3 regions of the Streptomyces sp. NPDC008001 genome follow, and region 3 is predicted to be linked to each of the others. Evidence: predicted binding sites of a transcription regulator. Region 3 holds the regulator's gene; each other region holds the start of a gene.
The links. Region 3 encodes HrcA, which represses chaperone genes, less so after heat shock. Its sites were predicted from a motif close to TTNGCACTCNGNNNNNCNGAGTGCNAA; they were not measured.

Region 1 (6,279 bases), on a different contig from region 3:
GGAAGAGCCCACCATCGTCGGCCTGGATGCCATGCGCTCCGACGTCGAGAGCTGGCGGGACGCCTTCGACCTCGCCTTCACCCTCCACTCCCAGCTCGCCGAGGGCGACGAGATCGCCACCCGCTGGACCTGGCGGGGCACCCATCAGGGTGACTTCATGGGGCACCAGCCCACCGGGCAGGACGTGACCATGGAGGGCACCACGACGTTCCGCTTCCGCGACGGGAAGATCGCCGAGGGCTGGTGGATCTACGACATGCTGGGGCTGCGGCGGCAGCTGGAGTCGGGGCCGGTGTAGGCGCCCTCAAGCACTGAGCGCAGGTGCGAACGGCCGGAGCCCGGCACCCACCAGGGGTGCCGGGCTCCGGAGCGTGCCGCGGTGCGGCGTGGGGTCAGTGCGAGTGACCGTGGCCGTGACCGGCCTCGGCCTCCTCCTCGGCCGGCTTCTCGACGACCAGGGTCTCGGTCGTGAGCAGCAGGGAGGCGATGGAGGCGGCGTTCTCCAGGGCGGAGCGGGTGACCTTGACCGGGTCGATGACGCCGGCCTTCACCAGGTCGCCGTACTCGCCGGTGGCGGCGTTGAAGCCCTGGCCCTTGTCGAGCTCGGACACCTTGGAGGTGATGACGTAGCCCTCGAGGCCGGCGTTCTCGGCGATCCAGCGCAGCGGCTCGACGGCGGCGCGGCGGACGACGGCGACACCGGTGGCCTCGTCGCCCTCCTTGCCCAGGTTGCCCTCGAGCACCTTGACGGCGTGGACGAGCGCGGAGCCACCACCGGAGACGATGCCCTCCTCGACCGCGGCGCGGGTCGCGGAGATGGCGTCCTCCAGACGGTGCTTCTTCTCCTTGAGCTCGACCTCGGTGGCCGCACCCACGCGGATGACGCAGACGCCACCGGCGAGCTTGGCGAGGCGCTCCTGGAGCTTCTCGCGGTCCCAGTCCGAGTCCGTGGACTCGATCTCGGCCTTGATCTGGGCGACGCGGCCCTCGACGTCGGCGGAGTTGCCACCGCCGTCGACGATGGTGGTGTCGTCCTTGGTGATGGTCACGCGGCGGGCGGAGCCCAGCACGTCCAGGCCGACCTGGTCGAGCTTGAGGCCGACCTCCTCGGCGACGACGGTGCCGCCGGTCAGGGTGGCCATGTCGCCCAGCATCGCCTTGCGGCGGTCGCCGAAGCCCGGGGCCTTGACGGCCACGGCGTTGAACGTGCCGCGGATCTTGTTGACGACGAGCGTGGAGAGGGCCTCGCCCTCGACGTCCTCGGCGATGATCAGCAGCGGCTTGGAGGAGCCGCCCTGGATGATCTTCTCCAGCAGGGGCAGCAGGTCCTGGATCGAGGAGATCTTGCCCTGGTGGATGAGGATGTACGGGTCCTCGAGGACGGCCTCCATGCGCTCCTGGTCGGTGACCATGTAGGGCGACAGGTAACCCTTGTCGAAGGCCATGCCCTCGGTGAAGTCCAGCTCCAGGCCGAAGGTGTTGGACTCCTCGACGGTGATGACACCGTCCTTGCCGACCTTGTCCATCGCCTCGGCGATGAGCTCGCCGACCTGCTTGTCCTGGGCGGACAGGGCGGCGACGGCGGCGATGTCGGCCTTGTCGTCGATCGGGCGGGCGGTCGCGAGCAGCTCGTCGGAGACGGCCTTGACCGCGGCGTCGATGCCCTTCTTCAGGGCGGCCGGGGAAGCACCCGCGGCGACGTTGCGCAGACCCTCGCGGACCAGCGCCTGGGCCAGGACGGTCGCGGTGGTGGTGCCGTCACCCGCGATGTCGTTGGTCTTGGTCGCCACCTCCTTGACGAGCTGGGCGCCCAGGTTCTCGTACGGGTCCTCGATCTCGACCTCACGGGCGATGGTGACGCCGTCGTTGGTGATGGTCGGGGCACCGAACTTCTTGTCGATGACGACGTTGCGGCCCTTGGGGCCGATCGTCACCTTGACCGTGTCGGCCAGCTTGTTGACACCGCGCTCAAGGGCGCGACGGGCGTCCTCGTCGAACTTCAGGATCTTCGCCATGGGTGCTTCAAGTCCTCTCAAACGAACTGCGCCCCGGCGCCCGGTTGTCCGGACGGTTGTCTCGGAAACGGGGACCAGGGGCGCAGATCACATCAAACGGGGTGAATTACTTCTCGATGATCGCGAGCACGTCGCGAGCCGAGAGGACGAGGTACTCGTCACCGTTGTACTTCACCTCGGTGCCGCCGTACTTGCTGTACAGCACGACATCGCCGACCTGGACGTCGAGCGGAAGGCGGTTGCCGTCCTCGAAGCGGCCCGGACCCACGGCCAGGACGACGCCCTCCTGGGGCTTCTCCTTGGCGGTGTCCGGAATGACCAGGCCGGAGGCCGTGGTCTGCTCGGCGTCGAGCGGCTGGACCACGATGCGGTCCTCGAGCGGCTTGATGGCAACCTTGGAGCTGGCGGTCGTCACGATCCGACCTCCCCCTTCGGAGATTCACGGGGTTATCTGTCTGAGGTGGCGACCAGGAGGATCCGTCGTCGCGGGTGCCGGATTCTGCCCGTCGCTGTGTTTGGCACTCCCTGGTGGAGAGTGCCAACGGAGCCGAGACTATGACGCGGTTAGCACTCGGTCAAGCGGAGTGCCAATTCGCGGTGCGGCGAGCCATCACTACCCCGCGCCGGGCGTGCTCAGACGTGCCCCTTTCCCGGACCTGGCTCTCGTTCAGACGTAGTCCTCCAGGCGCGCCACCGTGAACCCCTGCCGCTCGATGCTGCGCAGCATGTTGACGACCATCTGCGTCATGGTCGTGCCCTTGAGCTCCTGGGGGCCGCGGAAGTGGGCGAGGACGATGTCGCCGGGGCGCAGCTTGTCGCCCTCGGCGTAGCGCATGTCGTTGATCTGCATCGTCGCCTCCCACAGCACGACCGCCTTGACCCCGCAGCCGCCGGCCGCGGCGAGGGTGGCGTCGTTGTAGTTGCCGTAGGGCGGGCGGAACAGCGGCGGCTTGCTGCCGTACCGCTTCTCCAGAACGTCCTGCTGCCCGCAGATCTCGCGGCGCTGGGCGTCGGCGGAGAGCGTGCGGAGGTTGGGGTGGGAGAGGGTGTGGTTCTGGATGCCGTTGCGGTTGCCCTCGCCCCGCAGCTGCTCGAAGTAGCCGTAGCCGCGGCCCGCGCGGGCGATGTCGTCCGTGAGGAACATCGTGAAGGGCAGCTTCAGGTCGCCGGCCATCTTCACGAACTCCGGATCCTTCTCCGCACCGTCGTCGAAGGTCAGGAAGACGACCTTGTCGCTGGTGGGCACGTGCCGGACGATCTTGGGCGGGGCGCCGGGCTTCACTCCGTCGGTCAGCTTGGCGGCCGGCGGGGCTGGAGGTGCGGCCAGGGGCTTGCCGAGGCCCCAGCGGCGGTAGGCGGCGGCGTCCGGGGCGGCGGAGGCCGAGGGCGAAGCCGCCGTGCCCGTACGCGGAGCGGAGGACGCGGGCGCGGGCCCCTTGCCGCCGCCGGAGGAGCCGGAGCAGCCGCTGAGGAGCAGCGCCAGCAGGAGCGCGGTGGCGGCGGCCGCACGGAGGGATATCGGACCGGATGCGGGGCCGGATGCGGGACCGGATATAGGGGAGCTCACACCTCCGATTGTTGTGCATGCGTTCGATCACGGCAGAAGGGGCGGCGGGCCGCAGTGCCACGGCAGAAGGGGCAGCGGGCCGGAGGGCTGGGCGAGAATGACCGGGTGCCCGCACCGAACGCCTCCGTCACCGCCTTCACCGCCCTCCTCACGGAGGAGGGCCGGACCCTGCTCGCCGAGCTGCGCGACCACGACCCCGCCCGGGAGCTCGCCACGGCGACCCGGCTGCGCCGTGACCACCCCGCCGAGCTCGTCTCGGCCGCGCTCGGCATGGCCCGGCTGCGGCAGCGTGCGGTGGCGAAGTTCGGGGCGGAGGACGCGTACCGGATGTTCTTCACGCCGAACGGCGTCGAGCAGTCCACCCGGCGCTCGGTGGCGGAGTACCGGGCCGCCCGCTTCGCCGCGCTCGGCGTCCGCTCCGTGGCCGACCTGTGCTGCGGCATCGGTGGCGACGCGATCGCGCTGGCGCGCCTGGGCATCCGCGTCCTGGCGGTCGACCGCGACCCGCTGACCTGCGAGGTCGCGCGGGCCAACGCGGAGGCCCTGGGCCTGGCGGAGCTGATCGAGGTGCGCTGCGCGGACGTGGCGGAGGTGGACACCTCGGGCTGCGACGCGGTGTTCGCCGACCCGGCGCGGCGGGGCGGCCGCGGCCGCATCTTCGACCCCGAGGCCTACTCGCCGCCCTTGTCGTGGGCGATCGAGGCGGCCCGCAAGGCCCCTCTCGCGGCGCTCAAGATCGCCCCCGGGGTGCCTCACGAGGCGGTCCCGGACGACGCGGAGGCCGAGTGGATCTCGGACGGGGGCGATGTGAAGGAGGCCGTGCTCTGGTTCGGCACGGCGCCGGGCGCGCGCCGGGCGACGCTGCTGCCGGGCGGGCACTCGCTGGTGGGCGCGGGGCTGCCGGATCCGGCGGTACGGCCGGTGGGGCGGTATCTGTACGAGCCGGACGGCGCGGTGATCCGCGCGCACCTGGTGGCGGACGTGGCGGCCGCGCTCGGCGACGGCGGGCTGATCGACGAGACGATCGCGTACGTGACGAGCGACGAGCTGCGGGCGACGGACTACGCGTCGGCGTACGAGATCACGGACGTCCTGCCGTTCAACCTGAAGAAGCTCAAGGCCGTGGTGCGCGAGCGCGGCATCGGCGTCGCCGTCATCAAGAAGCGGGGCTCCGCGGTGGAGCCGGAGGACCTCCGCAAGAAGCTGAAGCTCGCCGGGCCGAACTCCTGCGTGATCGTGCTGACCCGGGCGGCCGGGGCGCCGGTGATGCTGCTGGGGCACGCGGCCCGCGCGTAGCCCGGCATGAGCGCCGGAGCGGCCTGTTGCTCCTACGCTCGCCCCATGACCGAGAACGAGATCAAGCTCAAGGCCATCGCCGCGCTCACGGCCCTGCGCGGCGGCGTGGGGACGGACTACGTGTCGTCCCTGCTCGGCGAGGTGATCCCCGGCGAGTTCACGGTGCCGGTCGGCGCGGAGGCGAGGGAGGTCGGGCTCGCGGTGCTGAACCAGCTGTCCGAGCCGATGAGCGCGCTGATCAGCGGCCTGATGCTGGCCTTCGAGGCGGTCGCGGACGCCTACGACGAGACGACGCCGGATGCGCCGACGGAGGAGATCCTGCAGACGCTGGCCCTGGCGCTGGCGCGCGACGCCGACTGACGCATCCGGCCGGCCGGGGCGCGAATCCGGCTGACACCGGCAACCGGTCGTATTTACCGGCAAATCGGGGATGCGGTCGCCGGTGCGACGCTACGGTGCGGGGGATCGGGCACGGGGCGACGAGGGGTGGGCGGATGTTGAGCGAGTCGCTGGTGGCGGTGGCCGCCGCGGGGGGCGCCGCGGTCGTGCAGGCCGCGGGCACGGACGCGTGGACCGGGCTGCGCGAGCGGGTCGCGCGGTGGGCGGGACGGGGCGACGAGGCGCGCGAGCTGAGGGAGCTGGAGCGGCTCGACCGCACGGCGGGCGTGCTGGCCGCCGCGGCGGATTCCGGTTCCTGCGACGCCGCACGGATACGGGACCGCCAGGAGGGTGCCTGGCAGAACCGTTTCGAGTCGCTGCTGGAAGCGCTCCCGGAGGAGGAGCGGGACCCGGTGGCGGAGGAGTTGCAGGCCCTGGTCGAGGAGTGCGGGGCGCCGGCGCCGACGGCAGCCGGCGCTCAGGGGGCGGGCGACGGCTTCCGGGGGCCGACGGCGCTCCAGGGGAGCGAGGTCGTGGGGTGAGGCCCGGAGACAAGCAGAGACGAGGGGCTCACGCCAGGTCCGTCAGGTCCTCCGCGTAGAAGGTGGTCAGGGGCTGGGGGCCCACGTACTGCTGGCAGTTGCACTGCCTCAGCTCGTACGCCGTGGGCTTCTTCTCCGCGTCCCAGGCGACCGGGGTCTCCGCCGACTCATGGCACTTGCCCTGCTTGTCGTGCTTGGCCAGGTGGTGCGAGCAGCCGCATATCGGCTGGGGCGGCTTCGCCGCCGCCTCCAGCGCCGCGCGTTCCGCGCGCTCCGTCTCCAGGAGCTCCAGCTTGCGCTCGTGGCGGGTGCGCAGGGCCGTGCGGGCCGTGTCGGCGACCTTGGTGAAGCCGCCGACGCCGAAGAAGATCAGCACCCACCAGAACCAGTCCATGTCCGGCCTCCCCGTCACGCCCGCCCGGAACTCCAGGATAGGAGCCGGCGCCGGTGGGCGAGCGGGGTGGCCATTCCGTAGGCGCCC
Region 2 (6,279 bases), on a different contig from region 3:
CGTGCGGGCCTCCAACGAGAAGCTGCGCGCCCGCTCCCGGCACATCGTCGCCCTCGCCACGGGCGCCTCCGAGCAGGAGATAGAAGCCGCGCTGACGGAGACCGGCGGCGAGGTGAAGAACGCGATCCTCGTGGTCCTGGGCGGGGTCGACGGGCCCACGGCCGCCCGTCTCCTGGAGGAGTCGGACGGCCATCTGCGCACGGCTCTCGGCACGGCCCGCAAGTAGCCCGCCGGGGGCGAGCACAGCAACCCAAGGCACACCAACCCAGGGCACGGCAGCACAGGGGGCAGCAGCACAGGGGGCTCCTCTTCGCACAGCGAGGCGCACGCACATGGCACTCGACGACCCACCGCCACCACCGGCCGGCTCCACCGGGCCCGGCGCCACCGCAGCCGCCCTCCTCCCCCTCCTCGGCGGCCCGGCGAACCTCACCTCCGTCACCAACTGCATGACGCGGCTCCGCGTGACCGTGCGGGACCCGTCGGCCGTACGCCACGGCGAACTACGGGCCCTGCCGGGGGTCCTGGGCCTCGTCGAGGACGGCGCGGCCCTCCAGATCGTGCTCGGCCCGGGCACGGTGGCCAAGGTCGCGCCCGGCCTGGCGCGGCACGTGGAGGAGCCCGTCACCTCCGAGGCCCTCGCCGAGCGCGGTGCGGTGCTCCGCGCCGAGCACACGGCGCGCAACGCCACGCCCGGAAAGCTGTTCCTGCGCCGGATCGCCCAGGTCTTCGTCCCGCTGATCCCGGCCCTGATCGGCTGCGGCGTCGTGGCGGGCCTGGCCGGCCTGCTCGCCAACCTGCACTGGCTGCCCGCGCTCGCCCCGGCGCTGACCGCGTGCGCGTCGGGCTTCATGTCCCTGATCGCGGTCTTCGTCGGCTACAACACGGCCAAGGAGTTCGGCGGCACCCCCGTCCTGGGCGGCGCCGTCGCGGCGATCATCGTGTTCCCGGGCGTGAGCCGGGTGACCGCCTTCGGCGAGCGGCTCGTCCCCGGGCAGGGCGGGGTCCTGGGCGCACTGGCCGCCGCGCTGCTCGCCGCGTACGTCGAACGCCAGTGCCGGAGCCGGGTCCCGGAAGCCCTGGACGTCCTGGTCACGCCGGCGGTGACGGTCCTGGTGGCCGGGCTGGCCACGCTGTACGGGCTGATGTACGCGGCCGGACAGGTCGCGACGGCCATCGGCCGCTTCGCGGACTGGCTGCTCGCCCACGGCGGTGCGGCGGCGGGCTTCGTCCTGGGCGGGCTGTTCCTGCCGCTGGTGATGCTGGGCCTGCACCAGGCCCTCATCCCCATCCACACGACGCTCATCCAGCAGCAGGGCTACACGGTCCTCCTGCCGATCCTCGCCATGGCGGGCGCGGGGCAGGTGGGCGCGGCCCTCGCGCTCTACGTCCGCCTCCCGCGCAACGGCTCGGTGCGCGAAACGATCCGCTCCGCCCTCCCGGCGGCCCTGCTGGGCATCGGCGAGCCCCTGATCTACGGCGTTTCGCTCCCCCTGGGCCGCCCGTTCGTCACGGCCTGCGTCGGCGGCGCGTTCGGCGGCGGCTTCGTCGGCCTGCTGGGTCAGCTGGGCGACAGGGTCGGCTCGACCGCGATCGGCCCCTCGGGCTGGGCCCTCCTCCCCCTCCTCAAGGGCAGCCGCGGCCTGGCCACGACGACGACGGTCTACGGGGCGGGACTGCTGATCGGCTACGCGGCGGGCTTCGTGGCCACGTACGCGTTCGGCCTGAGCCGCCGGTCGCTGGCGGAGCTGAACGCGGACAGGGGATAACGCCCGAGGGCGGCACCCCCAGAACCTGGGGGTGCCGCCCTCGGAATGCTTCAGGACGATGATCCGGAACGGATCAGAAGTCCATGTCCCCGCCCGGCATGCCGCCCGGAGCGGCCGCAGCGGCCTTCTCCGGCTTGTCGGCGATGACGGCCTCGGTGGTGAGGAAGAGCGCGGCGATGGACGCGGCGTTCTGCAGGGCGGAGCGGGTGACCTTCGCCGGGTCGATGATGCCCTCGGCGATCATGTCGACGTACTCGCCCGTGGCGGCGTTGAGGCCGTGGCCGACGGTCAGGTTGCGGACCTTCTCCACGACGACGCCGCCCTCGAGACCACCGTTGACGGCGATCTGCTTGAGCGGGGCCTCCAGGGCCAGCTTGACGGCGTTGGCACCGGTGGCCTCGTCGCCCTCGAGCTCCAGCTTCTCGAACACCTGGGAGGCCTGCAGCAGGGCCACGCCACCACCGGCGACGATGCCCTCCTCGACGGCCGCCTTCGCGTTGCGAACGGCGTCCTCGATGCGGTGCTTGCGCTCCTTGAGCTCGACCTCGGTCGCGGCACCGGCCTTGATGACGGCCACGCCGCCGGCCAGCTTCGCCAGGCGCTCCTGCAGCTTCTCGCGGTCGTAGTCGGAGTCGCTGTTCTCGATCTCGGCGCGGATCTGGTTGACGCGGCCCTGGACCTGCTCGCTGTCACCGGCACCGTCGACGATGGTCGTCTCGTCCTTGGTGATGACGACCTTGCGGGCGCGGCCGAGCAGGTCGAGACCGGCGTTCTCCAGCTTGAGGCCGACCTCCTCGGAGATGACCGTGCCGCCGGTGAGGATGGCGATGTCGCCCAGCATGGCCTTGCGGCGGTCGCCGAAGCCCGGGGCCTTGACGGCGACGGACTTGAAGGTGCCGCGGATCTTGTTGACGACCAGGGTCGACAGGGCCTCGCCCTCGACGTCCTCGGCGATGATCAGCAGCGGCTTGCCGGACTGCATGACCTTCTCGAGGAGCGGCAGCAGGTCCTTGACCGAGCTGACCTTCGAGTTGACGATCAGGATGTACGGGTCGTCCAGGGACGCCTCCATACGCTCCATGTCGGTGGCGAAGTACGCCGAGATGTAGCCCTTGTCGAAGCGCATGCCCTCGGTGAGCTCGAGCTCCAGACCGAAGGTCTGGGACTCCTCGACCGTGATGACGCCTTCCTTGCCGACCTTGTCCATCGCCTCGGCGATCAGCTCGCCGATCTGCGTGTCGGCGGCGGAGATGGAGGCGGTGGAGGCGATCTGCTCCTTGGTCTCCACGTCCTTGGCCTGCTCGAGCAGGGCGCCCGAGACGGCCTCGACGGCCTTCTCGATGCCGCGCTTCAGCGCCATCGGGTTGGCACCCGCGGCGACGTTGCGCAGGCCCTCGCGGACCAGGGCCTGGGCCAGGACGGTCGCGGTCGTCGTGCCGTCACCGGCGACGTCGTCCGTCTTCTTCGCGACCTCCTTGACCAGCTCGGCGCCGATCTTCTCGTACGGGTCCTCGAGCTCGATCTCCTTGGCGATGGAGACACCATCGTTGGTGATCGTGGGGGCGCCCCACTTCTTCTCGAGGACGACGTTGCGGCCCTTGGGGCCGAGGGTGACCTTGACGGCGTCGGCGAGCTGGTTCATCCCGCGCTCGAGACCGCGCCGTGCCTCCTCGTCGAACGCGATGATCTTGGCCATGTGAAGTGGTCCTCCCAGGACGGGGTGGAGACTGCTCCGGACCGCACTGGCGCCCGCGACGGACGGCCTGCGCACCCTGCGGTTCCTTGCCCCGCCTGGCTCGCGGACCTCACCGACGGTCCAAATCTGTCACTCTCACTCGGAGAGTGCTAAGCCCAATGATTAGCACTCGGCCAGGGAGAGTGCAAGCGCCTTGGGGGACCGTCACGCCCACGAGGAGCCCGAGCGGGGCCCCAGGCAGCCGTACCCACCCCGCGCGTCCCGCACACGCACACGCGTGAGGGGCCCGCACCCCGTGAGGTGCGGACCCCTCCGCAAACCGAGCGAGCCGGTGGTCGATGCGCCGCGTCAGACCTGCTGCAGCTTCACCATGTCCGCCTGCGGCCCCTTCTGGCCCTGCGAGATCTCGAACTCGACCCGCTGACCCTCCTCGAGGGTGCGGTAACCGTCCATCTGGATCGCGCTGTAGTGGACGAATACATCCGCACCACCGTCGACCGCGATGAAGCCGTAGCCCTTCTCCGCGTTGAACCACTTGACGGTGCCCTGAGCCATGCCTAACTCCCCTATTACTGGCCCTTGCGCAGGACCGCACTTCGCGGACCCGGGTCAGACCTCACCCCTGGCAGCCCAGTGGGTGTGCGCCGGAACGCGTCGACCGCGGCTGAATGTATCTGCACGGATGCCGTCTGCAACAGGTCACTCGGACGAGAAATCCGGGCGTGGCCGATCGAGGAAAACGCCCGAACTGCGGGTATTCCAGGGCAAGTCGGGCCGGGAAAAACACAACCAACCCGGCATTTCGTGCACACACTTCGCGCACAACTTGACGGGTTCTCATATGCGTTCGGCACTGACGCCGGGCGGGGATCGCCACAACTGTATCGCGCTCAACAGCCGGAATCGCCCCGTCCGCTTTACGGACGGGGCGATCCGGAGGGCGCCGTGCGGCAATAACGGAGGAAGGCTGCGAAAACCTCAGCCGCCGGCGACGGCGGGGATGACGGAGACGGCGGAGCCGTCCGGGGTGGGCGTCTGCAGCCCCTGCTCGAAGCGGACGTCGTCGTCGTTGACGTAGACGTTCACGAACCGGCGCAGCTTGCCGCCGTCGTCGAGGACCCGGGCGGCGATCCCCGTGTGGTTCTTCTCAAGATCGGCGATGACCTCGGAGAGGGTCCCGCCCTCGGCGGTGACCTCGGCCTTGCCGCCGGTGTAGGTGCGCAGGATGGTGGGGATGCGAACGGTAACGCTCATGGGTGAACTCACCTTCGGGTGCGGAGGAACGAGGAGTCGTGAACGGCTGACGTCAGCGGACGGACAGCCCGGCGGCGCGGAACGCCTCCAGCGACGGCCGGATCGTGGCGGACGGCCCCGCATCGACCGCGTCGAGCGTCTTCAGCCCGTCCCCGGTGTTCAGCACCACCGTGGTCAGGGACGGATCGAGCACCCCGGCCTCGATGAGCTTCTTCGTGACGCCCACGGTCACCCCGCCCGCCGTCTCCGCGAAGATCCCCTCGGTGCGGGCGAGCAGCCGGATCGCCTCCACGATCTGCTCGTCGGTGACGTCCTCCACCACGCCGCCCGTCCGTCGCGCGATGTCCAGCACGTACGGGCCGTCGGCGGGGTTGCCGATGGCGAGCGACTTCGCGATCGTGTCCGGCTTCACGGGCCGCACCACATCGTGCCCGTCCTTGAAGGCGCGCGAGACCGGCGAGCACCCCTCGGCCTGGGCGCCGAAGATCTTGTAGGGCCGGTCCTCGACGAGGCCGAGCGCGATGAGCTCCTTCAGCCCCTTGTCGATCTTCGTGAGCTGGGACCCCGAGGCGATCGGCACCACGATCTGGTCCGGCAGCCGCCATCCCAGCTGCTCGCAGATCTCGTAGGCCAGCGTCTTCGAGCCCTCGCCGTAGTACGGGCGGAGGTTGACGTTGACGAAGCCCCAGCCCTCGCCCAGCGGGTCGCCGATCAGCTCGCTGCAGAAGCGGTTGACGTCGTCGTACGTGCCTTCGATGCCGACGAGGTCGCCGCCGTACACCGCGGCCATGACGACCTTCCCGGCCTCCAGGTCGTGCGGGATGAACACGCACGACTTGAACCCGGCCCGGGCGGCCGCCGCCCCGACCGCCCCGGCGAGGTTGCCGGTCGACGAGCAGGACAGCGTCGTGAACCCGAAGGCGCGGGCTGCCTCGACGGCGATGGCGACGACCCGGTCCTTGAAGGAGTGCGTGGGGTTGCCGGAGTCGTCCTTGACGTGCAGGCCACCGGTCACGCCCAGTTCGCGGGCGAGGTTGCCGGCCTCGACGAGCTTGGTGAAGCCGGGGTTGAGGCTGGGCTTGTCCGCCACGTCGGCGGGGACGGGCAGCAGCGGGGCGTAGCGCCAGATGTTCGCCGGGCCGGCCTCGATCCGCTTCCTCAGCGCCTCGGGGTCGCCGGCGGGCAGTTCGTAGGCGACTTCGAGCGGGCCGAAGCAGAGGGCGCAGGCGAAGACGGGACCGAGGTCGAAGCGCTCTCCGCACTCGCGGCAGGAGAGTGCCGCGGCGGGTCCGAGGTCCACAGAAGTGGTAGAGGGTTCAACAGACTGCACAGCCATGGAGGCGAGGCCCTTTCTCCTCATCTTCCTCGCGGCGTACGTCGCCACGAGACGGATTTGGCACCTTCCCCGCCGGGAGCCTCGCCGCGTGAAAACGGGGAGACCGGCTGGAGGGTTGCCGGGGCTTCAACGGGCCGTGTCCCTCTGCCCCTCTGGATGAGCGGTATGGCGCTGGGCGGGGCCCAGGCGTTTGTGGCACGCGCGACCCCGACATAGGACGGCGG
Region 3 (6,279 bases):
CCGGGCGGCCCGAGAAGGCTCGCGTCAGCTCCGTACCGGGGAACAGCGGGTCGGTCAGGGCCTGTTTGTGCAGCGCGTGGGCGCCGGATTCCGGACAGGCCAGGAAGGCGGTGCCGAGCTGTGCGGCGCAGGCGCCCGCGGTGAGGACGGCGGCTATCTGCTCGCCACGCATCAGCCCGCCGGCGGCGATCACCGGCAGGTCCACGGCGTCGCGCACCTGGGCGATCAGGGAGAGCAGGCCGAGGCCGGCGCCCGTGCCGTCGGCGTGCGGGTCGTCGTGGTGGGTGCCCTGGTGGCCGCCGGCCTCGGTGCCCTGGGCGCACACCGCGTCCGCGCCGGCGTCGCGGGCGGCCAGCGCCTCGGCGGACGAGGTCACGGTCACGACGGTGAGCGTGCCGGCGGCGCGGAGGGCGGTGACGGCCTCCGGCGAGGGGCAGCCGAAGGTGAAGGAGACGACCGGCACGGGGTCGTCGAGGAGGAGCGCGAGCTTCGCCTCGTAGGCGTCGTCGCAGCCCTGGTCCCAGTCGCCCAGGGGCGTCTCGTACCAGGCGGACTCGCCGGCGAGCTGCTCGGCGTAGACCTCGACGGCGGCCGGGTCGGCGGCGGGGGGCTGCGGCATGAAGAGATTCACACCGAAGGGTGCGGCGGTACGGGCGCGGAGCTGCTTGATCTCCTCGTACATCGCCGCGGGCGTCTTGTAACCAGCTGCCAGGAAGCCGAGGCCGCCCGCGTCGGAGACCGCCGCGGCGAGGGCCGGCCCGGAGGCGCCGCCCGCCATGGGTGCCTGCACGAGCGGATGCCGCCGGCACAGGCCGGCGAGCGCGGAGGCCACCCTGGGTTCGAAAGCCATGACCACATCGTGTCACAGACGGTGTCGGGCGATGACAATCGCCGGACGGGCCCGCTCAGGGCCCGTCCGGCGACGGGATGTTTCAGTGGCCACGAAGGCCTCAGCGCCCGCCGGCCCGGACGCCCCTCAGCAGACCTCAGCGCCCATTGGCCCGGGGCGCCGACCGGACCTCAGCGCCCGTTGAACGCGTCCTTCAGCCGCGAGAACAGCCCCTGCTGCCCCGGCTTGAACTCGCCCATCGGGCGCTCCTCGCCCCGCAGCTTCGCGAGCTGCCGCAGCAGGTCCTCCTGCTGCGGATCCAGCTTGTTGGGGGTGATCACCTCGACGTGCACGATGAGGTCGCCGCGCCCGCCGCCGCGCAGGTGCGTGACGCCGCGCTGGTGCAGCGGGATCGACTGGCCCGACTGCGTGCCGGGCCGGATGTCGATCTCCTCGACGCCGTCCAGGGTCTCCAGCGGCACCTTGGTGCCGAGGGCCGCGGCCGTCATCGGGATGGTGACCGTGCAGTGCAGGTCGTCGCCGCGACGCTGGAAGACCGGGTGCTGCTTCTCGTGGATCTCGACGTAGAGGTCGCCGGCGGGGCCGCCGCCGGGGCCGACCTCGCCCTCGCCCGCGAGCTGGATCCGGGTGCCGTTGTCGACACCGGCCGGGATCTTGACGGTCAGGCTGCGCCGCGAGCGGACGCGGCCGTCGCCGGCGCACTCCGGGCAGGGGGTCGGCACGACCGTGCCGAAGCCCTGGCACTGCGGGCACGGCCGGGAGGTCATGACCTGGCCGAGGAAGGAGCGGGTGACCTGCGAGACCTCACCGCGGCCGCGGCACATGTCGCACGTCTGGGCGGAGGTGCCCGGGGCCGCGCCCTCGCCGCTGCACGTGGTGCAGACGACGGCGGTGTCGACCTGGATCTCCTTGGTGGTCCCGAACGCGGCCTCGTCGAGGGTCACTTCGAGACGGATCATGGCGTCCTGGCCGCGCCGGGTGCGCGAACGCGGGCCGCGCTGCGACGCCTGTCCGAAGAAGGCGTCCATGATGTCGGAGAAGTTGCCGAAGCCCGCGCCGAAACCACCGGCGCCGCCGCCACCGCCGCCGGACGCCGAGAGCGGGTCGCCGCCGAGGTCGTAGACCTGCTTCTTCTGCGGGTCCGAGAGCACCTCGTAGGCGGCGTTGATCTCCTTGAACCGCTCCTGCGTCTTCGGGTCCGGATTGACGTCCGGGTGCAGCTCGCGGGCGAGGCGGCGGAAGGCCTTCTTGATCTCGTCCTGCGAGGCGTCACGCCGTACGCCCAGGACCGCGTAGTAGTCCGTGGCCACTTACGACTCCGCCAGGATCTGTCCGACGTAACGTGCCACTGCGCGTACCGCTCCCATCGTTCCGGGGTAGTCCATGCGGGTCGGTCCGACCACGCCGAGTTTGGCGACTGCCTCGTCGCCCGAACCGTAGCCGACGGCGACGACCGATGTGGAGTTCAGTCCCTCGTGAGCGTTCTCATGGCCGATGCGGACCGTCATCCCGGAGTCCTTGGCCTCGCCCAGCAGCTTCAGCAGCACGACCTGCTCCTCCAGCGCCTCCAGCACGGGCCGGATGGTCAGGGGGAAGTCGTGCCCGAAACGGGTGAGGTTGGCGGTGCCGCCGATCATCAGCCGCTCCTCGGTCTCCTCGACGAGCGTCTCCAGGAGGGTGGCGAGCACCGTAGAAACGGTTCCGCGGTCCTCCTGCTCGAAGGAGTCGGCGAGATCCGAGACGAGCTGCGGCACGTCCGCGAACCGACGGCCCACGACGCGGCTGTTGAGCCGGGCGCGGAGGTCCGCCAGGGAGTTCTCCCCGATCGGGGCCGGGCAGTCGATCATGCGCTGCTCGACCCGTCCGGTGTCGGTGATCAGGACGAGCATGACACGGGCCGGCGCGAGCGAGAGCAGCTCCACGTGGCGCACCGTCGAACGGGTCAGCGACGGATACTGCACCACCGCGACCTGCCGGGTCAGCTGCGCCAGCAGGCGGACCGTGCGCCCCACGACGTCGTCCAGATCGACGGCGCCGTCCAGGAAGTTCTGGATGGCGCGCCGTTCGGGGGACGAGAGGGGCTTGACGCCCGCGAGCCGGTCGACGAAGAGCCGGTAGCCCTTGTCGGTCGGGATGCGGCCGGCGCTGGTGTGCGGCTGGGCGATGAAGCCCTCCTCCTCCAGCGCGGCCATGTCATTGCGCACCGTGGCCGGGGACACGCCCAGGCGGTGCCGCTCGGTGAGGGCCTTGGAGCCTACGGGCTCCTCGGTGCCCACATAGTCCTGGACGATGGCGCGCAACACCTCGAGCCTGCGTTCGCTCAGCATCGCGCGCACCTCCAAGTCCAGACCGTCTTACGGGGCCGTTCCTGGCACTCAGTGGTGGCGAGTGCCAAAGCCCTCCAGCCAGTGTACGGCCGTGCACCACAGGCAGGGCAAGAGCCGTCCTCGCCGCGTGCCCGCAGGCCTGGGCACGCACGGCCGGACGGGCAACCGTACCGCGCTCCCGCTAGCGTCCTGGTCATGGACAGCGGTCAGCAAGGCCAGGGGGCGGAAGCACGGTGGGAACGGCTCGCGCCGGGGGTCGCGCGCCGCCGTATGCCTGCGTGGGACGCCACAGCAGGAGTGATCGTCGGCAGTACGGGTGTGCTGCTCGTGGACACCGGGGCGACGGTTGCGGAGGGGGCGGAGCTCGGGCACGAGGTGCGCGAGCTGTTCGACCGCAGAGTGACGCATATCGCTCTCACGCACCCGCACTTCGACCACGTGTTCGGCACGGCGGCGTTCCTGCACGCGGAGGTGTACGCGGCCGTGGGCGCCGCCGAGCTGATGCGGCACGACGCGGAGGAGCTGCGGCGGGACGCCGTGCGGAACGGGCTCCCGGCCGGGGCCGCGGACGAGGCCGCCGCGGCCCTCGTGCTGCCGCACCACCCCGTCAGCGGCGAGCTGACGCTGGACCTGGGCGGCGGCCGGGAGGTGCTGCTGGCCAACATCGGGCCCGCCCACACCGCGCACGACCTGGCGGTCTTCGTCCCGGGGCGGGGCGGCGCCCCCGAGATCGTCTTCTGCGGGGACGTGGTGGAGGAGTCCGGCGAGCCCCAGGCCGGCCCGGACGCCCTCCCCCGGCGGTGGCCCGCGGCGCTGGACCGGCTGCTGGAGCTGGGCGGCGAGGACGCGCTGTACGTGCCGGGGCACGGGGCGGTGGTGGACGCGGCGTTCGTACGGGCGCAGCGGGACGCCTTGGCCGCGCGCTTCGGTGTGTCGTGAGCCCGCGCGCCACGGGAAGAATGATCTCCATGCGCAGCAGACAGTACGGACCCGATCTCACCCCGCCGTGGAAGAAGCAGCAGCCCGCGCCCGAGGTGTCCGCCGATCCGGACCTCGTGGTCGAGGAGGTCACCACCGGCTTCTGCGGGGCGGTGATCCGCTGCGAGAAGACGGCGCAGGGTCCCGTGGTCACCCTGGAGGACCGCTTCGGCAAGCACCGCGTCTTCCCGATGGAGCCCCGCGGCTTCCTCCTGGAGGGCCGCGTCGTCACCCTCGTGCGGCCCGCTGCCGCGCCCGCGGCGCAGGGGCCCGCGCGGACGGCGTCCGGCTCGATCGCCGTCCCGGGCGCCCGGGCCCGCGTCGCCCGCGCCGGGCGCATCTACGTGGAGGGCCGCCACGACGCGGAGCTCGTGGAGCGGGTGTGGGGCGACGACCTGCGCGTCGAGGGCGTGGTCGTGGAGTACCTGGAGGGCGTCGACGACCTCCAGGCGATCGTCCGCTCCTTCGGCCCCGGACCTGACGCCCGGCTGGGCGTCCTGGTCGACCACCTCGTCCCGGGCTCGAAGGAGTCGCGGATCGCGGCGGAGGTGACGGGCGAGCACGTGCTGGTGGTGGGTCACCCGTACGTGGACGTGTGGGAGGCGGTGAAGCCCTCCTCCGTGGGGATCCGGGAGTGGCCGCGGGTGCCGCGGGGGCAGGACTGGAAGACGGGGGTGTGCGGGGCGCTGGGGTGGCCGCCGAACACGGGGGCGGCGTGGCAGCGGATCCTTGCGAGCGTGCGCTCGTACAAGGACCTGGAGCCGGAGCTGCTGGGCCGCGTGGAGGAACTGATCGACTTCGTGACGGTGGGCCCGTAGAAGGGTCAGGCCCCGGTCCCGCCCTTTCGCCGTTTCCTGGGGCGAGCCCCCGGCCCCCGTCCGCGCTGACGCGCGTCGTCCTCGATCGCCGGACGGCTCAAAAATATTTAAGCCGTCCGGCGATTGAGGACCGGGGTCCGGGGCGGAGCCTCGTGCACCTCAGTCCACCAGGTCCCGCACCACGGCATCGGCCAGGAGCCGCCCCCGCAGCGTCAGGACCGCGCGGCCGGCCTCGTACGGGCCGGGGTCCAGCAGGCCGTCCTTCAGGGCCCGCGCAGCGGCAGCCGCGCCCGCCGGCTTCAGCAGGGACAGCGGGCAGCCGTCGATCAGCCGCAGCTCCAGCAGGATCCGCTCGACCCGCCGGTCCTCCTCCGGCAGCACCTCGCGGCCCGCGCCCGGCGACCGCCCCTCGGCCAGCGCCTGTGCGTACGCGCCCGGGTGCTTGACGTTCCACCACCGCACGCCCCCGACGTGGGAGTGCGCGCCGGGGCCCGCGCCCCACCAGTCCGCGCCGCGCCAGTAGAGCTCGTTGTGGCGGCAGCGGCCGGCGTCGGTCGTGGCCCAGTTGGAGACCTCGTACCAGGAGAAGCCCGCGGCGGTGAGCGCCTCCTCGGCGATGAGGTAGCGGTCGGCGTGGACGTCGTCGTCGGTCATGGGGACCTCGCCGCGGCGGATCCGGCGGGCCAGCTGGGTGCCCTCCTCGACGATCAGGGCGTACGCCGAGACGTGGTCGGGCCCGGCGCCGACGGCCGCGTCGAGCGAGGCCCGCCAGTCGTCGTCGGACTCCCCGGGCGTGCCGTAGATCAGGTCGAGGTTGACGTGCTCGAATCCGGCGGCGCGCGCTTCGGCGACGCAGGCCTCGGGGCGGCCCGGCGTATGCGTGCGGTCGAGGATCTTCAGGACGTGCTGCCGGGCGCTCTGCATGCCGAAGGAGATCCGGTTGAAGCCGCCCTCGCGGAGCTCGGCGAGGTAGCGCGGGTCGACGGACTCGGGGTTCGCCTCGGTGGTGATCTCCGCGCCGTCCGCGAGGCCGAACTCGTCGCGGATCGCCGCGAGCATCCGTACGAGGTCCGCCGCGGGCAGCAGGGTGGGCGTGCCGCCGCCGACGAAGACGGTTTCGACGGGGCGCGGGTCGTCGCCCAGGACCTTCCGTGCGAGGCGGATCTCCTGCTCGACCGTCTCGGCGTAGTTGTCCCGCGAGGCGAGCGCGCCGCCGGAGCCGCGCAGCTCGCTCGCGGTGTACGTGTTGAAGTCGCAGTACCCGCAGCGCGTCGCGCAGTACGGCACGTGCAGGTAGAACCCGAGC

Region 1: the regulator HrcA is predicted to act here: its motif matches at 2,580-2,606, upstream of groES (co-chaperone GroES).
Region 2: the regulator HrcA is predicted to act here: its motif matches at 3,628-3,654, upstream of groL (chaperonin GroEL).

Annotation. Positions count from the first base shown of each region.
Region 1 is NZ_JBIBIZ010000011.1:76,166-82,444, reverse strand. Features, by position in the region: gene ACFZCD_RS28655 (ester cyclase) at 1-298, shown strand, start outside; gene groL (chaperonin GroEL) at 393-2,015, opposite strand; gene groES (co-chaperone GroES) at 2,122-2,430, opposite strand; gene ACFZCD_RS28640 (polysaccharide deacetylase family protein) at 2,683-3,582, opposite strand; gene ACFZCD_RS28635 (methyltransferase domain-containing protein) at 3,688-4,878, shown strand; gene ACFZCD_RS28630 (hypothetical protein) at 4,924-5,238, shown strand; gene ACFZCD_RS28625 (hypothetical protein) at 5,373-5,798, shown strand; gene ACFZCD_RS28620 (hypothetical protein) at 5,827-6,192, opposite strand; gene ACFZCD_RS28615 (hypothetical protein) at 6,207-6,279, opposite strand, start outside.
Region 2 is NZ_JBIBIZ010000006.1:393,069-399,347, forward strand. Features, by position in the region: gene murQ (N-acetylmuramic acid 6-phosphate etherase) at 1-226, shown strand, start outside; gene ACFZCD_RS18390 (PTS transporter subunit EIIC) at 333-1,769, shown strand; gene groL (chaperonin GroEL) at 1,843-3,465, opposite strand; gene ACFZCD_RS18400 (cold-shock protein) at 3,814-4,020, opposite strand; gene ACFZCD_RS18405 (MoaD/ThiS family protein) at 4,444-4,719, opposite strand; gene thrC (threonine synthase) at 4,772-6,055, opposite strand; SAM riboswitch class I at 6,073-6,218, opposite strand.
Region 3 is NZ_JBIBIZ010000009.1:349,247-355,525, reverse strand. Features, by position in the region: gene ACFZCD_RS25355 (nitronate monooxygenase) at 1-850, opposite strand, end outside; gene dnaJ (molecular chaperone DnaJ) at 1,021-2,160, opposite strand; gene hrcA (heat-inducible transcriptional repressor HrcA) at 2,161-3,177, opposite strand; gene ACFZCD_RS25340 (MBL fold metallo-hydrolase) at 3,373-4,116, shown strand; gene ACFZCD_RS25335 (DUF3097 domain-containing protein) at 4,146-4,973, shown strand; gene hemW (radical SAM family heme chaperone HemW) at 5,133-6,279, opposite strand, start outside.